Regions from separate parts of the Rhizobium sp. BK008 genome, predicted to be linked through region 2. Evidence: predicted binding sites of a transcription regulator. Region 2 holds the regulator's gene; the other holds the start of a gene.
What was found. Region 2 encodes PhoB, which activates phosphate uptake and scavenging genes when phosphate is short. Its sites were predicted from a motif close to TGTCATNNANCTGTCAT; they were not measured.

Region 1: the regulator PhoB is predicted to act here: its motif matches at 2,806-2,822, upstream of phnF (phosphonate metabolism transcriptional regulator PhnF).

Annotation. Positions count from the first base shown of each region.
Region 1 is NZ_JACIFK010000011.1:107,926-119,221, reverse strand. It holds gene FHT69_RS31015 (ABC transporter ATP-binding protein) at 1-489, shown strand, start outside; gene dapB (4-hydroxy-tetrahydrodipicolinate reductase) at 505-1,329, shown strand; gene FHT69_RS31005 (2,3-bisphosphoglycerate-dependent phosphoglycerate mutase) at 1,351-1,986, shown strand; gene phnF (phosphonate metabolism transcriptional regulator PhnF) at 2,043-2,780, opposite strand; gene phnG (phosphonate C-P lyase system protein PhnG) at 2,893-3,369, shown strand; gene phnH (phosphonate C-P lyase system protein PhnH) at 3,369-3,977, shown strand; gene FHT69_RS30985 (carbon-phosphorus lyase complex subunit PhnI) at 3,982-5,088, shown strand; gene FHT69_RS30980 (alpha-D-ribose 1-methylphosphonate 5-phosphate C-P-lyase PhnJ) at 5,085-5,960, shown strand; gene phnK (phosphonate C-P lyase system protein PhnK) at 5,957-6,733, shown strand; gene phnL (phosphonate C-P lyase system protein PhnL) at 6,760-7,467, shown strand; gene FHT69_RS30965 (DapH/DapD/GlmU-related protein) at 7,464-8,081, shown strand; gene phnC (phosphonate ABC transporter ATP-binding protein) at 8,199-9,044, shown strand; gene phnD (phosphonate ABC transporter substrate-binding protein) at 9,132-10,037, shown strand; gene phnE (phosphonate ABC transporter, permease protein PhnE) at 10,097-11,056, shown strand; gene phnE (phosphonate ABC transporter, permease protein PhnE) at 11,064-11,296, shown strand, end outside.
Region 2 is NZ_JACIFK010000007.1:303,137-314,432, forward strand. It holds gene pstC (phosphate ABC transporter permease subunit PstC) at 1-1,186, shown strand, start outside; gene pstA (phosphate ABC transporter permease PstA) at 1,183-2,502, shown strand; gene pstB (phosphate ABC transporter ATP-binding protein PstB) at 2,518-3,333, shown strand; gene phoU (phosphate signaling complex protein PhoU) at 3,378-4,091, shown strand; gene phoB (phosphate regulon transcriptional regulator PhoB) at 4,239-4,922, shown strand; gene FHT69_RS25645 (GcrA family cell cycle regulator) at 5,183-5,716, opposite strand; gene FHT69_RS25650 (aspartate aminotransferase family protein) at 6,140-7,339, shown strand; gene argF (ornithine carbamoyltransferase) at 7,380-8,294, shown strand; gene FHT69_RS25660 (Hsp33 family molecular chaperone) at 8,384-9,376, shown strand; gene FHT69_RS25665 (hypothetical protein) at 9,557-10,096, shown strand; gene apaG (Co2+/Mg2+ efflux protein ApaG) at 10,232-10,624, opposite strand; gene FHT69_RS25675 (O-succinylhomoserine sulfhydrylase) at 10,891-11,296, opposite strand, start outside.

The DNA of each region.
Region 1 (11,296 bases), on a different contig from region 2:
CCCTACCTGTTTGAAGGCACGATCCGCGACAATATCCGCTACGGTCGGCCGGAAGCGACCGATGCCGAGGTGGAAGAGGCGGCGCGGCTTGCCTATGCGCATGATTTCATTTCGGCGCAACCGCAGGGTTACGAGACGCCGGTCGGCGAAAACGGCGTGACGCTATCGGGCGGCCAGCGCCAGCGGCTGTCGATTGCGCGCGCCCTGGTGCGCAATGCGCCGATCCTGCTTCTCGACGAGGCGACCTCCGCCCTCGACACCGAATCCGAGGCGGCCGTGCAGAAGGCGCTCGACGAAGCGATGACCGGACGCACCGTCGTCGTCATCGCCCATCGGCTTTCGACCGTGGTGCGCGCCAACAAGATCGTCGTCATGCAGCAGGGCCGCGTCGTCGAGGAAGGCAATCACGAGACGCTTGCGAAGGTCAGCGACGGTCTTTACGCTCGCCTCAACAATCTGCAGAGGCCTTCGGCCTCCGATTCAAACTGACCTGGTGAGACTGAGATGAACGATGCTGCGATGAAACTGGTGGTGGTTGGCGCAGCAGGGCGCATGGGCCAGACGCTGATCCGGCTCATCCATTCGATCGAGGGCGTGAGGCTGCACGCCGCAGTCGAGCGCGTCGGCTCGCCCTTCGTCGGCAAGGATGCCGGCGAGATCGCCGGTCTCGGCCCGACAGGCGTCATCATCGGCGACGATCCGCTCAATGCCTTTCTCGATGCCGAAGGCGTGCTCGACTTCACCTCGCCTGCCGCAACAGTGGAATTCTCGGGCCTCGCCGCACAGGCGCGCATCGTTCATGTCATCGGCACGACGGGCTGTTCAGCCGACGACAATACCAGGATCGCCGCAGCCGCTCGCCATGCCCGCATCGTCAAATCGGGCAATATGAGCCTCGGGGTCAATCTGCTCAGCGTGCTCGCAGAGCAGGCAGCGCGGGCGCTCGACCCGGCCGACTGGGATATTGAGATCCTGGAAATGCACCACAAGCACAAGGTGGATGCGCCCTCAGGCACCGCCCTTCTCTTCGGTGAGGCGGCGGCCAAGGGGCGCGGCATCGATCTCGCCTCGAAATCGGTCCGGGTGCGCGACGGCCATACCGGTGCCCGCGAGGTAGGCACGATCGGCTTTGCGACGCTGCGCGGCGGCTCCGTCATCGGCGAGCATTCCGTGCTTTTTGCCGGCGAAGGCGAAATCGTCACCTTGTCGCACAGTGCGGCCGACCGGTCGATTTTCGCGCGCGGCGCCATCAAGGCAGCGCTTTGGGCGCGCGACAAGAAGCCGGGTCTCTATTCCATGCTCGACGTGCTCGGGCTTTCTTCCTCATAACGATACTACGGAGGCATATTCATGAGCGGTACCCTCGTCCTCGTTCGCCATGGCCAGAGTGACTGGAACCTGAAGAATCTCTTCACCGGCTGGAAGGATCCCGATCTGACCGAGCTCGGCATCCAGGAAGCCAAAACAGGCGGTGAAGCGCTCGCCGAATACGGGATCAAATTCGACATCGCCTACACCTCGGCGCTGGTGCGCGCGCAGCACACGCTGAAGCTCATCCTCGACAAGGTCGGCCAGCCCGATCTCCAGACGATCCGCGACCAGGCGCTGAACGAGCGCGACTATGGCGATCTCTCCGGCCTCAACAAGGACGATGCCCGCGCCAAATGGGGCGAGGAACAGGTGCATATCTGGCGCCGTTCCTATGACGTGCCGCCGCCCGGCGGCGAAAGCCTGCGCGACACCGGCGCCCGCGTCTGGCCCTATTACCTCACAGAAATCCTGCCGCGCGTGCTCAGGGGCGAAAAGGTGCTGGTCGCCGCACACGGCAATTCGCTGCGTTCGCTTGTCATGGTGCTCGATAAGCTGAGCAAAGAAGGCGTGCTCGCGCTCAACCTCGCGACCGGCGTTCCGATAGTCTACACGCTGAAGGCGGATTCCACCGTCGCCTCCAAGGAAGTGCTCGGCGACATGTCCGGCGCACACTGAATTCGGTACGGCGTGCCGCCGAAACAGGTCGGCACGCCTTTCCTCAATTTCCGGCCTCAGTTCTCGATCGTGAACTGCACCCGGTCGGCCGCAAAGCGGCTGATCGAATATTGCACCGGGACACCCTCAAGATCGGTATTCATCGCCTTGGTGATCAGCAGGATCGCGCCGGGGGTGAGTTCGAGGTCGGCCATGTCGGCGGCACCTGCATGCGCGGCCGTCACTTCGGTGGTCGCGCGGACATAATCCGACAGGCCGAGTTCGGCGAAAGCCTTGGTGATCGATTCCCCCCTCCGATAGGCCGCACCGATACCGGCGAAGCGCTCGGCGGGAAACCAGCTCGTTGCCCTTGAAACCGGCCGCTTGTCCGCCTGACGCAAGGTTTCCAGGCGGATCACCTGGTCTCCCGGTTTCAGGTGCAGCCAACGGGCGATCTCGGCACTCGCTTCTTCCCTCGCCTCATCAAGCAGAAGGCCGCGCATCTCACGCGCCTGGTCGCCGATACCGGCGCTGAAGCGCGTGCGCTTGGTGATCGGGAAATTCAGACGCTCCTTGCGCTCGATCAGCGTGCCGCGGCCTTGTACCGCACGCACGATTCCTTCCTGCGCCAGTGCGGCAAGCGCGCTGCGCACCGTATGCCGGTTGACGCCGAATTGCAGCGCCAGGACAGTTTCCGGCGGCACCATACCCGTTTCATCATAGGCTCCGCTGCTGATCGCCTCGCGAATCCGATCGGCGATCTGACGCCAGAGCGCCACGCCGGTCTGTCTTTGCACCTGCTTCAATCCCGCCATTCCGCCCCGCCATTTACACTCACGATGTCACACGCTTGTCACGACATCGATTTAAGCGTAATTGTATCTTGTATGGTTGTCTATATCAATAGACATTTGAAGGGAAGCGGCGATGATCTCAGCGGACAGAAACGACGCTGCGTCACAGACGGCATCCGGGCGCAAACGCGCCGCCGATCTGCTGGCGCGGGCGGAACGCAGCGAACTTCAGGCGGTCTGGGACGCATTGCCGGAAAAGCCCGTAGCACATCAGGTGCGCGGACCTGAGACCGGGCTGGTGATGGTGCGCGGACGCATCGGCGGCGGCGGCGCTCCCTTCAATCTTGGCGAGGTGACGGTGACGCGGGCCACGGTCCGGCTCGATTCCGGCGCGGTCGGCCATGCCCAGGCGCTCGGCACCGACCGTAAAAAGGCCCGGTTGGCGGCGATCTTCGACGCGCTCTGGCAGGAAGACGCGACCATGGATTTCGTCGAACAGGCGCTGCTTTTGCCGATCACTGAGCGGATCGCCGATGCCGAACGCCGCAAGGCGGACGAGACGGCGGCCACCCGCGTCGATTTCTTCACCATGGTGCGGGGAGACAACTGATGGGTTTGAAGACAGAAGCTCTCACCGGCGGCTTTGCCGAGCCGGTCTTCCACGCCCAGAGCGTCTTCAAGATGCTGATGGACGGCATGGCCCGCCCCGGCGCGATCCAGACCGTTCAGCCCGATGCCGCGCCGCCGACGCCACTCGGCATCGCCGCCGGCGCGATCGCGCTGACGCTTTGCGACCACGACACGCCGGTCTGGCTTTCGCAGGGACTGGCGAAATCCGCCGTGCCGGAATGGCTTGGCTTCCACGCCGGCGCGCCGTTGACCACCGAAAAGGCCGAGGCGCGCTTTGCCTTCACCGAGGCCGGCATCGCCCTATCCTCCTTCGGCCTGTTTGCCTCCGGCACGCAGGAATATCCCGACCGCTCGACGACCGTCGTCATCGAGCTCGCCGAACTCGAAGGCGGCCGCAGGCTGGCGCTGATGGGTCCGGGCATTCAGAGCATGACGGAGATCGCCCCCGTTGGTCTGCCGGAGACCTTCCTGCGGCTCTGGACCGAGAACCGCGCGCTCTTTCCGCGCGGCATCGACATCGTGCTGACGGCGGGCAAACGTTTCCTCTGCCTGCCGCGCACCACCAAGATCACAGCAACGGAGATCTGAGCTCATGTATGTTGCCGTCAAGGGTGGCGAGGCCGCCATCGCCAATGCCCACCGGCTGCTCGCCGACCGCCGCCGCGGCGACCGTTCGCTGCCGGCGATCGGCATCGACCAGATCGTGGCGCAACTGGCGCTCGCCGTCGACCGCGTCATGGCCGAGGCCTCGCTTTTCGACCGCACGCTCGCAGCGCTCGCCGTGCGCCAATCGCGCGGCGATATGATCGAAGCGATCTTCCTGCTGCGCGCCTACCGTACGACGCTGCCGCGTTTTGGCTATTCCGAGCCGCTCGACACGGCTGATATGACGATCGAGCGCCGCATATCGGCGACCTACAAGGATCTGCCGGGCGGCCAGCTTCTAGGACCTACCTTCGACTATACCCACCGCCTGCTCGATCCCTCGCTGCTTTCGGACGAGGCGATCGAAGAGCCCGCGCTGCGCCCAGCCGAGACCGGCCGCGTCATGCGCGTCTCCGAAATCCTCGGCGAGGAGGGCCTGATCGAGGCCGACGGCGACATGCCTGAAGATCACGAGATCGGCGACCTGACTCGCGAGCCGATGGAATTCCCGATGACCCGCGATCTGCGCCTGCAGGCGCTTGCCCGCGGCGACGAGGGCTTCCTGCTGGCGCTCGGTTATTCCACCCAGCGCGGCTATGGCCGCAACCACCCCTTCACCGGCGAAATCCGCATCGGCGATGTCGAGGTGGAATTCGACGTGCCGGAACTCGGTTTCGCCGTCTCGCTTGGCGTAATCCAGGTCACCGAATGCCAGATGGTCAACCAGTTCAAGGGTTCGGCTAAGGCGCCGCCGCAATTCACCCGCGGCTACGGCCTGGTCTTCGGCCAGAGCGAACGCAAGGCGATGGCGATGTCGCTGGTCGACCGGGCGCTGCGCGCCGAAGAGCTCGGCGAGGATATCACCGCGCCGGCCCAAGACGAGGAATTCGTCATTTCGCATTCCGACAACGTCCAGGCGACGGGCTTCGTCGAGCATCTGAAGCTTCCGCATTATGTGGACTTCCAGGCTGAACTCGATCTCGTCCGCCGCATGCGCCGCGAATTCGAAGCCGCCCGCAACGGCGGCGAAGACATGAAGGAAGCCGCCGAATGAGCGATCTGGCCAGCTACAACTTCGCCTATCTCGACGAACAGACCAAGCGGATGATCCGCCGCGCCATCCTGAAGGCGATCGCCATTCCCGGCTATCAGGTGCCCTTCGCCTCGCGCGAAATGCCGATGCCCTATGGCTGGGGCACCGGCGGCGTGCAGGTGACGGCCTCGATCATCGGACCGGATGACGTGCTGAAGGTCATCGACCAGGGTGCCGACGACACGACCAACGCCGTGTCCATCCGCGCCTTCTTCCAGAAGGTCGCCAATGTCGCGGTGACGACCCATACCAAGGATGCGACGATCATCCAGACGCGCCACCGCATTCCGGAAGAAAAGCTCGCTGCCGGGCAGGTGCTGGTCTACCAGGTGCCGATCCCCGAGCCGCTGCGTTTCCTCGAACCGCGCGAGACCGAAACCCGCAAGATGCACGCGCTCGAAGAATACGGGCTCATGCATGTGAAACTCTATGAGGACATCGCCCATAATGGCCGGATCTCACGGACCTACGCCTATCCGGTGAAGGTCCACGGCCGCTATGTCATGGATCCCTCGCCGACGCCGAAATTCGACAATCCGAAGATGCACATGTCGGATGCGCTGCAGCTCTTCGGCGCCGGGCGCGAGAAGCGCATCTATGCGGTTCCGCCCTATACCGACGTCGTCAGCCTGGATTTCGAGGATTATCCCTTCGATATCCAGCGCTTCGACAAGCCCTGCGCCCTTTGCGGCGCCGAGGATGTCTATCTCGACGAAGTGGTTCTCGACGACAAGGGCGGGCGCATGTTCGTCTGCTCCGACACCGATCATTGCGAAGACCGCCGGGCGCAGGGACATGCCGGCGAGATGCTGGCCCGGGAGGCTGCAGAATGAGCGATATTCCGCTTCTCAAAGTCCATGACGTTTCGAAATTCTACGGCAACCGCATCGGCTGCCGCGACGTCTCCTTCGAGCTCTGGCCCGGCGAAGTGCTCGCCATCGTCGGCGAGTCCGGCTCCGGCAAGACGACGCTGCTCAACTGCCTCTCCACCCGGCTGCTGCCGAGCACCGGCAGCGTCGAGTATCACATGCGCGACGGCAGCTACCGTGATCTCTACCGGATGAACGAGGCCGAGCGGCGCTTCCTGATGCGGACCGACTGGGGCTTCGTGCACCAGAATCCGGCCGACGGCCTGCGCATGACGGTCTCGGCCGGCGCCAATGTCGGCGAGCGGCTGATGGCGATCGGCGACCGCCACTATGGCAAGATCCGCGCCTCGGCGATCGACTGGCTCGAGCGCGTCGAGATCGACGCCGATCGCATCGACGACCAGCCACGCGCTTTTTCCGGCGGCATGCGCCAGCGACTGCAGATCGCCCGCAACCTCGTCACCGGCCCCCGCCTCGTCTTCATGGACGAACCGACGGGCGGCCTCGACGTCTCGGTGCAGGCGCGCCTGCTCGATCTCGTGCGCGGCCTCGTCAACGATCTCGGTCTCTCGGCCATCATCGTCACCCATGATCTCGCCGTCGCCCGCCTGTTGTCGCACCGGATGATGGTGATGAAGGACGGCTACGTCATCGAGCACGGACTCACCGACCGCGTGCTCGACGATCCGCGCGAACCCTATACGCAGCTGCTCGTCTCCTCGATCCTGCAGGTCTGAGCTCCGAAACCAAGGAAGAAGAAATCATGGCAACGCCCCTCGTCGTTTCCGAAGTCTCGAAGAGCTTCACCATGCATCTGCGCGACGGCATCAGGCTGCCGGTCGTCTCCGATGTCGCCTTCTCGGTCGCGTCTGGCGAATGCGTCGTGCTCGGCGGCCCGTCGGGTATCGGCAAGAGCTCGCTGCTCAAGATGATCTACGGCAATTATGCCGTCGACACCGGCCAGATTCTCATCCGCCACGACGGCCGCATCGTCGATCTCGCCGCCACCGATCCGCGCACCGTGCTCAAGGTGCGGCGCCATACGCTCGGCTATGTCAGCCAGTTCCTGCGCACCGTGCCGCGCGTCGCGGCGATCGACGTGGTTGCCGAGCCGCTGGTGGCGCGCGGCGAGGACGCCGGCACGGCACGGGAAAAGGCCGGCGCTCTGCTGGCCAGGCTCAACCTGCCGGAAGCCCTCTGGCAGCTTCCGCCCGCCACCTTCTCCGGCGGCGAGCAGCAGCGCGTCAACATCGCCCGCGGCTTCATCACCGAACACACGATCCTGCTTCTCGACGAACCGACAGCCTCGCTCGATGCCAGGAACCGTGCCGTCGTCGTTGGCATGATCGCGGAAAAGAAGAAGGCGGGTGTCGCCCTTCTCGGCATCTTCCACGACGAGGAAGTGCGCGAGGCGGTCGCCGACCGGATCCTCGACGTCCAGCAGTTCTCACCGAGAAAGATCGCCGCATGAGCCGCAAGCTTGGTATCGAACCCTACTTTCATGAGACGGCATCCATCAGCGATTCCACCTTCGGGCGGTATACGGAGGTCTCCGAACGGTGCCGCATCAGCGAGGCTACGTTCGGCGATTATTCCTACATCATGCAGGACGGCTCCGTCTGGTGCGCGACGATCGGCAAGTTCGTCAATATCGCCGCCGCCGTGCGCATCAACGCCACCAACCATCCGACCTGGCGGGCGACGCTGCATCATTTCACCTATCGCGCCGCCGACTACTGGCCGGACGGCGACATGGAGACCGACTTCTTCGCCTGGCGCCGTGCAAACCGGGTGACGATCGGCCACGACGTCTGGATCGGCCACGGTGCGACCATCCTGCCGGGTGTGACCGTCGGCAACGGTGCGGTGATCGGGGCCGGCGCCGTCGTGTCGAAGGATGTTGCGCCCTACACGATCGTCGGCGGCGTGCCGGCCAAGCTCATCCGCGAACGCTTTCCGAAAGAGGTCGGCGAACGGATGGACAGCCTTGCCTGGTGGGACTGGGACCACGATCGGCTGCGTCTGGCGCTAGCCGATTTTCGCAACCTGAGCGCGGAAGATTTCCTGTCCCGCTACGGCGGCTAAACCCCCGATATAGGGGCGGAGAATTGTGACAGGACTTACACAAATGTGACACGCGAGGTTCATCAAGCGGGACTAATGCGATGCTGACCAAGGCCTGGATCGCAAGGGAAGAGCATGATGTTCGAGCTGAAGAATGTCACACGTCGTTTCGGAAAAAAGCTCGCCGTCGATTCCGTCACGCTCGCCATTCCCCAGGGCCAGATGGTCGGCATCATCGGCCGCTCCGGCGCCGGCAAGTCGACGCTGCTGCGCATGATCAACCGCCTTCAGGAGCCGAGCTCCGGCACCATTCATTTCGCCGGCGTCGCGGTCTCCGGGCTTCGCGGCCGGGCGCTGCGCAACTGGCAGCGCGACTGCGCGATGATCTTCCAGCAGTTCAACCTGGTGCCGCGCCTCGACGTTCTGACCAATGTCATGCTCGGCCGTCTCAACCACCGCTCGACGCTGATGAGCCTGCTCAACATCTTCACCCGTGAGGAACGTGTGCATGCCATCGCCGCGCTCGAACGCCTCGGCATCGAGCAGACGGCGCTGCAGGCAGCCGGCACGCTTTCCGGCGGCCAGCAGCAGCGCGTGGCAATCGCCCGGGCGCTGATGCAGAACCCGAAGATGGTTCTCGCCGACGAGCCGATCGCCTCGCTCGATCCGCTGAACGCCAAGATCGTCATGGATGCGCTGCGCGATATCAACGAGCGCGAAGGCATCACCGTCATCACCAATCTCCACACGCTCGATACCGCCCGCAGCTATTGTGAGCGCATCGTCGGCATGGCCGGCGGCCGCGTCGTCTTCGACGGCAAGCCCTCGGAGCTCACCGCCGAGGCGGTGAAGGAAATCTACGGGACGGACAAGGACGGCGCCGGGATCGACGAAACGGTGACCTCGACATCCATCAATATCGCCCCCGAGCGGGCAGACAATCAATCCGCCGGCACCCAACCGTTGGCGCTGGCCGGTCTCTGAGAGAGGCGGCCGCGATCGAGCGCCCGCGTCAAGGGCACACTTCTTCGTAACGGGAAGACCGGGGATACCGGTCAATAGGAGAGACATATGTTGAAGAAAGCACTCTTTGCAGCAACGGCGCTCTTCGCGCTCGCCGGCGCTGCCCATGCTGTCGACCTCAAGGAATTCCGCATCGGCATCCTCGGCGGCGAAAACGAAACCGACCGCCTGCGCAATTATGCCTGCCTTGCCGACCACCTGAAGCAGGAATTCGGCTTCGAGAAGGTTTCGCTTTTCCCGGCCGCCGATTATGACGGCGTGATCCAGGGCCTGCTCGGCGGCACGCTCGACTTCGCCGAACTCGGCGCCTCCGGCTATGCCGCCGTCTACATCAAGGATCCGAAGGCTGTCACGCCGATCCTGACGACGCAGCAGAAGGACGGCTCGACGGGCTACTACTCGATCGGCCTCGCCCTGAAGTCCTCCGGCATCAAGTCCATCAAGGACGCCAAGGGCAAGAAGCTCGGCTATGCCGATCCGGATTCCACCTCGGGCTACCTCGTTCCGCTGACGCAGATCCCGAAGGACACCGGCATGCCGAACGACAAGTTCTTCGCCTCGACCCAGTTCAACGGCGGCCATGAGAACAACCTGCTTGCTGCCTATGACGGCAAGGTCGACATCGCCGTCGACGACTCGTCGGGCATCGGCGATTTCAAGGACGGCTACACCTCCGGCACCTTCCGCAAGGAAGTCGACAAGGGCGCCGTCGATCCGAACAAGCTGGTCGAAGTCTGGCGTTCGCCGCTGATCCCGAACGGCCCGCTCGTCGTTCGCAACGCTCTCGGTCAGGAGTGGCAGACGAAGCTTGCAGCCTTCTTCACGGCTCTGCCGGCCAAGGATCACAAGTGCTTTACCGCCGTCGAAGGCGGCGACTACCAGGGCTACTCGCCCGTCAAGCACGACTTCTACAACGCTGTCGTTGAAGTCCGCAAAGCTGCCATCGGCGGCTGATCGGATCCTTGAATGCGGGCGGCCGGGAACGGCCGCCCTTGTAACCGGACGAGGCCTTGATGACCATTGCCGACACACAGCCGCAGATGCAGAGCACCAAGGACATCGGCACCGCCTGGGACCGCATGGTCGCCAAACGGCGCTTCTACACCATCCTCGGCCTGGTCATTCTGATTGCGGCTTTCGTCAGCTCCGTCCGTTTCGCTGACGAGAGCAACGCCGGCCATTTCTTCGACCGCCTGCCGCATCTCTTCGACTTCCTGAGCTGGCTCATCCCCAAGGATTGGCATGATGTCTGGCGGGCATTGTTCGACATTGCGAGCGTCAACGACAAGGGCGGCGAGGAATTCAATTTCGACAAGGGCCGCGTCTACGTCTGGGGCGCCTTCTACATTCCCGAATATTTCGAACTGATGATCGTCACCATCAACGTGGCGCTGATCTCGACGATCATCGGTTTCGTCTTCGCCGTTCCCTTGAGCTTCTTTGCTGCCCGCAACCTGACGAATTCATGGCCGCTGCGCATCTTCTCCAAGCGGCTGATGGAGTTCCTGCGCGCCTTCCCCGAGATCGTCATTGCCGGGCTGTTTTCGGCGATCCTGTCGATCGGACCGGTCGCCGCCATCATTGCCATCAGCCTGCACACGGTCGGCGCACTCGGCAAACTTTTCTACGAAGTGGCCGAGAATATCGACATGAAGCCCGATGAGGGCATGAAAGCCGTCGGCGCCAACTGGTGGGAGCGCGTACGCTTCGCCGCCCTGCCGCAGGTGCTGCCGAATTTCACCTCCTACGCGCTCTTACGCCTCGAGATCAACGTGCGCGCCTCGACCATCATCGGCGCCGTCGGCGGCGGCGGCATCGGCGAGGAGCTGAAGCTTTCGATCTCGCGGGGATTCGGCGCCAAGACGATGGCGCTCGTCCTCCTGCTGTTCGTGACGATCGTCGCCGTCGACCAGTTCTCCGCCTGGCTGCGCCGCCGCCTTGTCGGCGAGCACGCCTTCCTCCTGCAACATTGAGGCCGCCATGACGGTGATCGACGCAAACCGCATGCACGAGATAGAGACGCGCTATCCGGAATATTTCCATCGCTCGTTCCGCCAGCGTTTCGGTGGGCTGATGATCCTTATGGCGACGCTGCTCTACGGCCTCTACGCCGCCTGGTTCTTCGACCTGTCCAAGCTCTTTGCCGAAGCGCATTGGGAGCGCGTCGGCATCTATCTCAGCCAATGGGTGAGCTACGACGTCCAGCCGGAACT
Region 2 (11,296 bases):
GGTCGCCCGCGGCCTGACGATGCTGACTTCGGATGAAGCTGCGGCAGTCGCCAACGATCCGGCCGCCCTGCAGGCCAAGCTCCTCGAAAAGGGCGTGCCGCTTGCCGGCCAGCCGCAGCCCTACATGGTCGATGCCGCCAAGACGCTGAACGCCAAGAGCATGACGAGCCGCCTCGCCATGACCGCCGTCGTCTTCATTCTGGCTGTAGCTGGCGCCTTCTATGCGCTGCGTTCCATCGCCCCGCGCTTCCGCGCCCGCAACCGGGTCGAGCGCGTCATGCTCTGGGGCCTGCTGCTCGCCTCCTCGATCGCCATCCTGACGACGATTGGCATCGTGCTTTCGATGCTGTCGGAAGCCGCCCGCTTCTTTGCCGTGGTACCCGCCGCCGACTTTTTCTTCGGCACCGTCTGGGATCCGCGCTTTGCCGGCGCCGGCAGCTCGTCCTTCGGTCAGTTCGGCCTGATCCCGCTGCTGCTCGGCACGGTTTACATCGGCCTGGTCGCCATGCTGGTCGCCGTGCCGGTCGGCCTCTTTGCCGCCATCTACATGGCCGAATACGCCTCGCCGAAGGTGCGCGGGGTCGCCAAGCCGCTTCTCGAAGTGCTCGCCGGCATTCCGACGATCGTCTACGGCTTCTTCGCGCTCGTCACCGTCGGCCCGTTCCTGCGCGATTTCTCCGCCCAGATCAGCGGTCTTCTGTCCGGCAGCTATTCGAATTTCATCCAGGCGCAGAGCGTTCTGACGGCCGGCATCGTCATGGGCATCATGCTGATCCCCTACGTCTCCTCGCTGTCAGACGACATCATCACCGCCGTGCCGCGGGCCCTGCGTGACGGTTCGCTCGGTCTTGGCGCCACCCGCTCCGAAACCATCAAGAAAGTCGTCTTGCCGGCAGCCCTTCCCGGCATCGTCGGCGCATTGCTGATGACCGCCTCGCGCGCCATCGGCGAAACCATGATCGTCGTGCTGGCCGCCGGTGTTGCCGCCCGCATCCAGATCAACCCCTTCGAGCCGATGACGACGGTGACCGTCAAGATCGTCAACCAGCTGACCGGCGACCTCGAGTTCACTTCGCCGCAGACCCTGGTTGCCTTTGCCCTTGGCATCACGCTGTTCTGCATCACGCTTTGCCTCAACATCTATGCGCTCTACATCGTGCGCAAATACCGGGAGCAGTACGAATGACGGATATTGTTTCTCCCGCCGGCGTCACCGTTTCCAAGGCGCCACCGCGCCGCGATATCGGCATCAAGCGCCGCTATGCCGCCGAGCGCCGGTTCCAGGCCTATGGCATTGCCGCCATCACCTTCGGTCTCGTCTTCCTCTTCATCCTGCTGTGGACGGTGATCGGCAAGGGCTACACCGCCTTCCAGCAGACGGCGATCACCTTGCCGATCGAATTCGCCGAGAAGACGATCGACCCGAACAACAAGCGTGCGACCGACCCTTCGGTGCTGATCGCCGCCAACTATCCGGTTCTCCTGCGCGACGCGATCGTCAAGCAGTTGAACATCAATGCCGCAAGTCGCCCTGATGTGCGCGATGCCTCGGCCATGCTGTCGAAGAGCGCCCCGATCCAGCTGCGCGACATGGTCATGTCAGACCCGTCGATCATCGGCAAGACGGTCAATGTCACGGTGCTTGCCGACGCCAATGTCGACAGCGCCAACAAGGGCCAGATCGATCTTTCGGTCGATGAGAAGAACCGCAAGGTCAACGACAAGCAGGTTGGCTGGATGAACGAGCTGAAGGCGAGCGGCGCTCTTCACAAGCAGTTCAACACCGGCCTCTTCGTCAACGGCAACTCCAGCCGTCCGGAGGCCGCAGGCCTTGGCGTCGCCCTCATCGGCTCGCTCTATCTGATGCTGATCGTGCTGGTGCTGTCGCTGCCGATCGGCGTCGCCGCCTCGATCTATCTCGAGGAGTTTGCACCGAAGAACAAGCTGACGGACCTGATCGAGGTCAACATCAACAACCTCGCCGCGGTTCCCTCGATCGTCTACGGTCTGCTCGGTCTGTCCGTCTTCATCAACTTCATCGGCCTGCCGCGCTCGGCGTCGCTGGTCGGCGGCCTGGTGCTGACGCTGATGACCCTGCCGACGATCATCATCGCCACGCGTGCCGCTCTTCGCGCCGTGCCGCCGTCGATCCGCGCCGCAGCCCTCGGCCTCGGCGCTTCCAAGATGCAGATGGTGTTCCACCACGTTCTGCCGCTCGCCATGCCCGGCATCCTCACCGGCACGATCATCGGCCTGGCGCATGCGCTCGGCGAAACCGCGCCGCTGCTCCTGATCGGCATGGTCGCCTTCGTCGCCAACGCGCCGACGACGCCGCTCGATCCCTCGACGGCTCTGCCCGTACAGGTCTATATGTGGGCCAACGAGGCCGAACGTGCCTTCGTCGAGCGTACTTCGGGTGCCATCATCGTTCTGCTCCTGTTCCTGATCGTCATGAACATGGGCGCCATCCTCTTGCGTCGTCGCTTCGAGCGCCGCTGGTAAACGGAGTTAAACATCATGAACATGTTGACGGAAGCTGCAGTTGAAAAGGCGCTGGATCACAAGATGAGCAACGTCCCGTATAAGATGATCGGAAAGGATGTCTCGGTTTACTACGGCGAAAAGCGCGCGCTTTTCGATGTGAACCTGAACATCCGCGAAAACACCGTAACCGCCCTGATCGGCCCGTCCGGCTGCGGCAAGTCGACCTTCCTGCGGAGCCTCAACCGCATGAACGACACGATCGACGGCTGCCGCGTCACCGGCAAGATCACGCTCGACACCGACGATATCTATGATCCGGATATCGACGTCGTCGAACTTCGCGCCCGCGTCGGCATGGTCTTCCAGAAGCCGAACCCGTTCCCGAAGACGATCTACGAAAACGTCTCCTACGGCCCGCGCATCCATGGCCTGGCCAAGTCGAAGGCCGATCTCGATCAGATCGTCGAGACCAGCCTGCAGCGCGCCGGCCTCTGGAACGAGGTCAAGGACCGCGTGCATGAATCCGGCACCGGCCTGTCCGGCGGTCAGCAGCAGCGCCTCTGCATTGCGCGTGCCGTCGCCGTCAGCCCTGAGGTCATCCTGATGGACGAGCCCTGCTCGGCGCTCGACCCGATCGCCACCGCCAAGGTCGAGGAACTGATCCACGAACTGCGCGAGAACTACACGATCGTCATCGTCACCCACTCCATGCAGCAGGCCGCGCGCGTCTCGCAGCGCACCGCCATGTTCCACCTCGGCAATCTCGTCGAGGAGAACGACACCGACAAGATGTTCACCAATCCGGACGATCCGCGCACCCAGGATTACATCATGGGTCGCTTCGGCTGATCCTGCCGTCACCAAGCCTTTCCGTTATTCGAGGATAAAGCCCCATGGCATCGACACATATTTATTCTGCCTATGATGATGATCTGAAGTTCCTGTCCAGGCGGATTTCCGAAATGGGCGGCCTGGCCGAGCAGATGGTCGCCGAAGCCGTGCGGGCGCTGGTCAACGGCGATACCGCGCTGGCGCAGAAGGTCATCTCCGACGATGTGATCCTCGATCACGCCGAACGCGAAATCGGCGACAAGGCGATCGTCACCATCGCCCGCCGCCAGCCGATGGCCGCGGACCTGCGCGAAATCATGGGTTCGATCCGCATCGCCGCCGATCTCGAACGCGTCGGCGACCTCGGCAAGAACACCGCCAAGCGCGTCATCGCCGTCCAAAGCACCGGCGTTCCCCGCAAGCTCGCCCGCGGTCTCGAGCATCTCTCCGAGCTGGCGCTCGTCCAGCTCAAGGAAGTGCTCGACGTCTACACCAATCGCTCCGCCGACAAGGCGAACGCGATCCGCGAACGCGACAACGAGATCGACGCGATGTACACCTCGCTGTTTCGCGAACTCCTGACCTACATGATGGAAGATCCGCGCAACATCACCAGCTGCACGCATCTTCTCTTCTGCGCCAAGAACATCGAGCGCATCGGCGACCACGCCACCAACATCGCCGAGACGATCTTCTACATGGCGACAGGTGCGCAGCCGGAAGGCGATCGTCCGAAAGACGACAGCGCCAACACCGTCGGCGCGGTAACCGAATAACCGCCCGGGCCGGACGGCCGGGCTAGAAGCTTGCGTGCGCGCCCATCCGGGGCGCGCAAAGAGGTCGCAGCCAATTCTGAATTTGCGCAGGATGCATTGCTTGAACCATCCCCGGTTCAGGGATCATGCGCGAGGAGACCGACACGCATGATCCCGAGAGTTGCAGTTGTTGAAGACGAGGAAGCCCTGAGCGTGCTTCTTCGCTACAATCTCGAAGCGGAAGGCTTCGAGGTCGATACCATCCTTCGTGGCGACGAAGCCGAAATGCGGCTTCAGGAGCGCACGCCCGATCTGCTCATCCTCGATTGGATGCTGCCTGGCGTCTCCGGCATCGAACTCTGCCGGCGCCTGCGCATGCGGCCGGAAACCGAGCGCCTGCCGATCATCATGCTGACGGCGCGCGGCGAAGAGAGCGAACGCGTCCGCGGGCTTTCGACGGGTGCCGACGATTATGTCGTCAAGCCCTTCTCGACCCCCGAACTCGTCGCCCGCGTCAAGGCGATGCTGCGCCGCGCCCGTCCCGAGGTGCTGTCGACGGTGCTGAAATGCGGCGATATCGAACTCGACCGCGAAACCCACCGGGTCCATCGCAAGACCCGCGAAGTCCGCCTCGGCCCCACCGAATTCCGCCTGCTGGAATTCCTGATGTCGTCGCCGGGCCGGGTCTTCTCTCGCTCGCAGCTTCTCGACGGTGTCTGGGGCCACGATATCTATGTCGACGAACGCACCGTCGACGTCCATGTCGGCCGCCTGCGCAAGGCGCTGAATTTCTCCAACATGCAGGACGTCATCCGCACCGTCCGCGGCGCCGGTTATTCGATGGAAGCCTGAGGGCCTCCATTCTGATTGCTGACAACGTCGCTCGAGCTAGCGTCTGCCCCTCACCCTAACCCTCTCCCCGTAAAACGGGGCGAGGGGACGTGCCCTGCGACAGGTTAGCGGGGAACGGAGAGGTCGCGGCATATCCCCTTCGCCCCGCAAGCGGGGAGAAGGTGCCGGCAGGCGGATGAGGGGCAGCCATCCGCGCGAACCAATAACCACAAAAAAACGGGCCAGTCGGCCCGTTTCTCATGTGCGGCGATGTTACCCGCTCAGCTGGCCCGCGCTGCTGCCCGGCGGCGTTCGTTGACCGGCTGGTAGGCAAGCTTCTGGTGATAGCTGCAATAGGGCGAATTGTCGGGGGATTCGCAGCCGCAGAAGTGGAAGTCGTCCTTCAGCGGATCGCCGACCGGCCACTTGCAAGTGCGTTCGGTCAGTTCCGTCAGGCCGAGGCGTCGGGAAATCGGAACGACCACGTTGCCTCTCGGCACGTATTCCATTTCCTCGATCGTTTCGATCTCGATCTCTTCCTTCAGCATCGTCGCGCCCTGCTGGCGGGTAACGGTGCGAGTGGCGACCCGTGAGGCGTAGTTCGGCGCGCGCGGCGCAGAAGTATTGCGTTTCGGCGTTCGGGCGGCATTGGCGGTACCGCCGGCCTTGGCACGGCCGGGGAGGCTCAGCCGATGCACCTTGCCGATGACCGCGTTTCTGCTGACGCCACCAAGTTGTGCCGCGATCTGGCTGGCGCTCAGTCCTTCGGCCCAGAGCTTCTTGAGTTTCTCGACCCGCTCGTCTGTCCAGTTCATGCCCTGTCTCCACCTTTTGCGTTGGTGATGGCAGAATCCCTCACCGTTGTCCCGGAAGGCTCCGAAACAAGAAACGCTTGATCAATTTTGGTGACTAGTTCCGCCGCATGCAGTCTAGTAATTGAACTTTAACCTAGTGTGAGGCTGACTCCGTGACAAGAGTCGCATGAATCCGGATGAATCGAATTTCAAGTTTTCCCCAACTTGCTGCCCCGGCGTGGCATTTCTGCAATAATGCCTGTTGAGGACGGATAATGCTGCTGTACAAGCTTGCTGCATGCGCTAAGGGCGCAGTTTTGTTGACATTGCAGCGCGAAAAGGAAATAGTGCCAGTCGCCGCCGCAAGGCGGCATTTTTGATTTTTCGGGCCTGGTTTTCTTAGCCGGAGTCCGGAGCTTGATAACATCGATGGGAGATCGCGCTATGGCTGAAGCCGCGCCGCTTTATGACACCTATTCTCGTGCCCCGTTGCGGTTCGAGCGAGGCGAGGGCGTGTGGCTGATCACCGAAAGCGGCGAGCGATATCTCGATTTCGGCGCCGGCGTCGCCGTCACTTCGGTCGGCCACAGCAATCCGCATGTGGTCGGCGCGCTGAAGGAGCAGGCCGACAAGGTCTGGCATCTCTCCAACATCTATGAGATCCCCGGCCAGGAGCGCCTGGCCAAACGGCTGACCGACGCCACCTTTGCCGACAAGGTGTTCTTCACCAATTCGGGCGCCGAGGCGCTCGAATGCGCGATCAAGACGGCGCGCCGTTATCAGTATTCCAAGGGTCATCCCGAGCGCTTCCATATCATCACCTTCGAGGGCGCCTTTCACGGCCGGACGCTGGCGACGATCGCCGCCGGCGGCCAGGAGAAATATCTTGAGGGCTTCGGCCCCAAGGCGCCCGGTTTCGATCAGGTGGCTTTCGGCGACATCGAAGCGGTGCGCGCCGCGATCACCGATGCCACGGCCGGAATTCTCATCGAGCCGGTGCAGGGCGAGGGCGGCGTGCGTCCGGCCACCCCCGAATTCATGAAGGCGCTTCGCCAGATCTGCGACGAAAATGGCCTGCTGCTGATCCTCGACGAGGTCCAGACCGGGGTCGGGCGCACCGGCAGGCTCTTCGCCCATGAATGGTCGGGCGTCACCCCCGACATCATGGCGGTCGCCAAGGGCATCGGCGGCGGTTTCCCCCTCGGCGCCTGCCTTGCCACGGCAGAGGCTGCCTCCGGCATGAAGGCCGGCACGCACGGCTCGACCTATGGCGGCAATCCGCTCGCCATGGCCGTCGGCAGCGCCGTGCTCGACATCATTCTCGCCGATGGCTTCCTCCAGCAGGTGCGCGACGTCGCGCTTGTCTTCCGCCAGGGCCTGGCCTCGCTGAAGGACCGTTATCCCGATGTGATCGAGGATATCCGAGGCGAGGGGCTGTTGCTCGGCGTCAAGGCCGCCATTCCCTCAGCCGAACTGCTGCAGGCGATCCGCGCCGCCCATCTGCTCGGCGTGCCCGCCGGCGACAATGTCATCCGCCTTCTTCCGCCCCTCGTGGTCACCGCCGAGGAAGCCCGCGAGGGCCTTGCCCGCATCGAGCGCGCTGCCGAGAGCATTCGCGCCTCCAAGGTCAAGAAGACGGCTTGAAGGGATTGCCGCCTGCGGGCGCAGCACAGGTAACAAGACTATGGCTCCTAAACATTTCCTCGATCTTTCGGCGGTCACGTCAGCCGATCTCAGAACCATCATGAACGATGCGCTCGCCCGCAAGCAGGCCTTCAAGGCCGGCACGGGCGACAAGCCGCTCGCCGGCAAGATGCTGGCGATGATCTTCGAGAAGCCGTCGACGCGCACCCGCGTCTCCTTCGATGTCGGCATGCGCCAGCTCGGCGGCGAAACGCTGTTCCTGTCAGGCACCGAGATGCAGCTCGGCCGCGCCGAGACGATCGGCGACACCGCCAAGGTGCTGTCGCGTTATGTCGATGCGATCATGATCCGCACCACCGAGCATTCCAGGCTGCTGGAGCTTGCCGAGCATGCGACCGTGCCCGTGATCAATGCGCTGACGGATGACACCCATCCCTGCCAGATCATGGCCGATATCATGACCTTCGAAGAGCATCGCGGCCCGATCAAGGGCAAGACCATCGCCTGGACCGGCGACGGCAACAATGTGCTGCATTCGCTGGTCGAAGGGGCGGCGCGCTTCGGCTATCGCATGAACATGGCCGTGCCCCTTGGCTCGGAGCCCAAGGATCACTATCTGAACTGGGCCCGCAATGAGGGCGCCGAAATCATGCTCTGCCATGATGCCGACCGTGCGGTCGCCGGCGTCGATTGCGTGGTGACCGATACCTGGGTCTCCATGAATCAGGAACATCGGGCCCGGGGTCACAATGTCTTCCAGCCTTATCAGGTCAACGCGGCTTTGATGGCGAAGGCCGGCAATGATGCATTGTTCATGCATTGCCTGCCTGCTCATCGCGGTGAGGAAGTGACGGACGAAGTGATCGACGGTCCGCAATCCGTAGTCTTCGATGAGGCGGAAAACCGCCTTCATGCGCAGAAGTCGATTCTTGCTTGGTGCCTGGGCGCGATCTGAACCATAATCTGGTGTCGCGAGTCACAAACTCGCGACCGCGCGAGCGAAGGCCACGCTGGGCAGTCGCTTGAAAACTAGGAGTGAAAGCCATGGCAGAAGCTGCAGCCGCCCTCGGCCAGTTTGATTTCGCCGGCGATGACCATGTCGTCCCTTTTCAGGTGGAGGGTCTGGATGTGCGCGGCCGCGCCGTCCAGCTCGGCCCGATGCTCGATGCGATCCTCGAGCGCCATCATTACCCCGCCCCCGTCGCCCGGCTGCTTGCCGAAGTCGTCGTGCTGACGGTGCTGCTCGGCACCTCGCTGAAATTCGACGGCAAGTTCACGGTGCAGACCAAGGGCGATGGCCCGGTCGATCTTCTCGTCGCCGATTTCTCGACGCCGGAAAATGTCCGCGCCTATGCCCGTTTCGATCAGGCGCTGCTCAACAAGGCGATTGAAGCAGGTGAAACCGAGCCGGAGCAATTGCTCGGCAAGGGCGTGCTCGCCTTCACCATCGACCAGGGCAAGTTCGGCCAGCCCTATCAGGGCATCGTCGCGCTCGACGGCACCTCGCTGGAGGAGATCGCCGGCGTCTATTTCCGCCAGTCGGAGCAGATCCCGACGCGCGTGCGCCTGGCCGCGGCCGAACTCTTCGATCGTGACGAGGCGGGCAAGCCGCGCCATCGCTGGCGGGCAGGCGGCCTTGTCGCCCAGTTCCTGCCGGAGGCGCCGGAGCGCATGCGCCAGCCGGATCTCCACGGCGGCGACGGCGACACCGGCAACCGCCCGCATGGCGAGGACGATGCCTGGGTCGAAGCCCGTTCGCTGGTCGAGACCATCGACGCCGATGAACTGACGGATCCGCTGGTCGGGACCGAGCGGCTGCTGTTCCGCCTGTTCCATGAGCGCGGCGTCCGCGTCTACGAACCGCGCGCCGTCTTCGACCGCTGCAGTTGCTCGCGGGAGAAGATCAAGGGCGTGCTGAAGGGCTTTTCGGCCGAGGAGATCGAAGCCAGCCAGGAAAACGGCGAGATCGCCGTGACCTGTGAATTCTGCTCGACCACCTACCGCTTCGAGCCGGCCGAGCTTCAGCCAGCGGAGTAGGCACGGTTAAGGACACGCACAGCGAACAATAAAAGATTAGCGATGATGCAGCACGGTGACTCGACTTTGCGTAGTCACTGTGCACCTATTCTGTTTCTTGGTTGTGGCCTAAGAAAGCGGGATGGGGCGTTGATGCGACTTTTGTTTTTTGTACTCGCACTCATAGCTGCGATGCCCCGAATGAGCTTGGCTGATGACGAGACAGTCCCATGGAAAGAGGTCGGGGGCTGGAGCGTGGCTGTCGACCCGACTTTAGACAATGGCTGTTTTGTTCTGACTTCCTTTGATGACGACACCATTTTTCGTCTTGGCTTCAATTTCCGCAAAAAGGACAACCCTCTTTACATTCTGCTCGGAAATCCAAACTGGAAATCCTTGGAGAAAGGTAAGCGTTATCCCATCGAATTCTCGTTCGACCAGTCTAAGCGGACGGCTGATGCGAGAGGTCTGGATCTCCCCGGCTTCAAATCATTATGGATTGATTTCAATGATCCCGACTTGATTGAGGAGTTCGCTGGTAAACTGAGTTTCCGCGCCAGCCTTAGAGGAAAGCAGATTGTTGCCCTCGGTTTGAAAGATTCCGCCAGGGCAGCGGATGAGTTGCTCGCCTGCCAAAAGGCGGTAAACGATGCCGTCGCAAAACATCCGGCGCCGCCACAATCAAAAGATCCGTTCGAAGCAAAGCCAGGCACCCAGGCATTGGATCCTTTTGACCTTTAGTAGATTGATGACTGGGCAAGGCCGAGGATCTACGACCGAGGGTACGGCGTCCATGTTGGTACTGACTGGAAGGCTGCAGCCGGCCGGATCCACGCGCAGTGCTTGCACTGACGAAACGACCGCGAACCTACGCTCTCAATTGAGCACCCGCAGCAGCCCCGGTGAATCCAGCGAGAAGGCGGGGATGTCGACATCGAACATCTCGCCATCGTCCGTTTCCATCTGGTAATGGCCGAACATCAGCCCTGAGGGGGTGTCGAGCGGACAGCCGGAGGAATATTCGTAGGTGTCGCCGGGGCTGAGCCGTGGCTGTTCGCCGACGACGCCCGGGCCGGTCACCTCGTCCACCAGTCCGTTCTGGTCGGTGATATTCCAGTAACGGTTGACCAGGCGAACGGCTACGCCGGAATTGTTGCTGATGACAATCCGGTAACCCCAAACATAGCGGTCGTCATCCGGATCGGATTGCTCCTCCAGATAGAATGGTTCGACCACAACTTCGATATCTCTTGTGAGGGCGCGATACATGCCTTGCACCTTAGTCAAGATATGTTACCCGTATCTTATAAGAGGCCCTGTCCGTCAAGAAACGGAACGTTGATCGTCACTGAAACAGTCATGATCGAAGGGTTTTTCGATCGTTAAGCCTAATTGTCAGTGTTAATTCCAGTTCGGAACGCCGGCACGGCCGTAGTTGTTCCCCCGGCCGAACTCCAGTGAGATCCGGCGAGCCGAACCCCAGTGAGATCCGGCGAGCCGAACCCCGAGTGAGGTCCGGCTGCCATTGTCGTCGATCAGGCCGAAACCTTGGCAAGCGCCCGCGCGAAATCCTCGATCAGATCGTCGGTATCCTCGATGCCGGCCGAAAGCCGCACCGTGCCCGGAGAAATGCCGAGTTCGGCGCGCGCCTCCTCCGTCAGGTTCTTGTGCGTCGTCGTTGCCGGATGGGTGATCAGGCTCTTGCTGTCGCCGAGATTGTTGGAGATCTTGACGATCTCCAACGCGTTCTGCAGGGCAAAGGCCGCTTCCTTGCCGCCCTTGAGCTCGAAGGCGACCAGCGTCGAGCCGCCGGTCATCTGCTTGGCGATGATATCGGCCTGCGGATGGTCCTTGCGGCCGGGATAGATCACCTTGGCGACCTTGCCCTGCTCGGCGAGGAAATCGGCGATCTTTGCCGCATTCTGCGTCTGCTGGCGCACG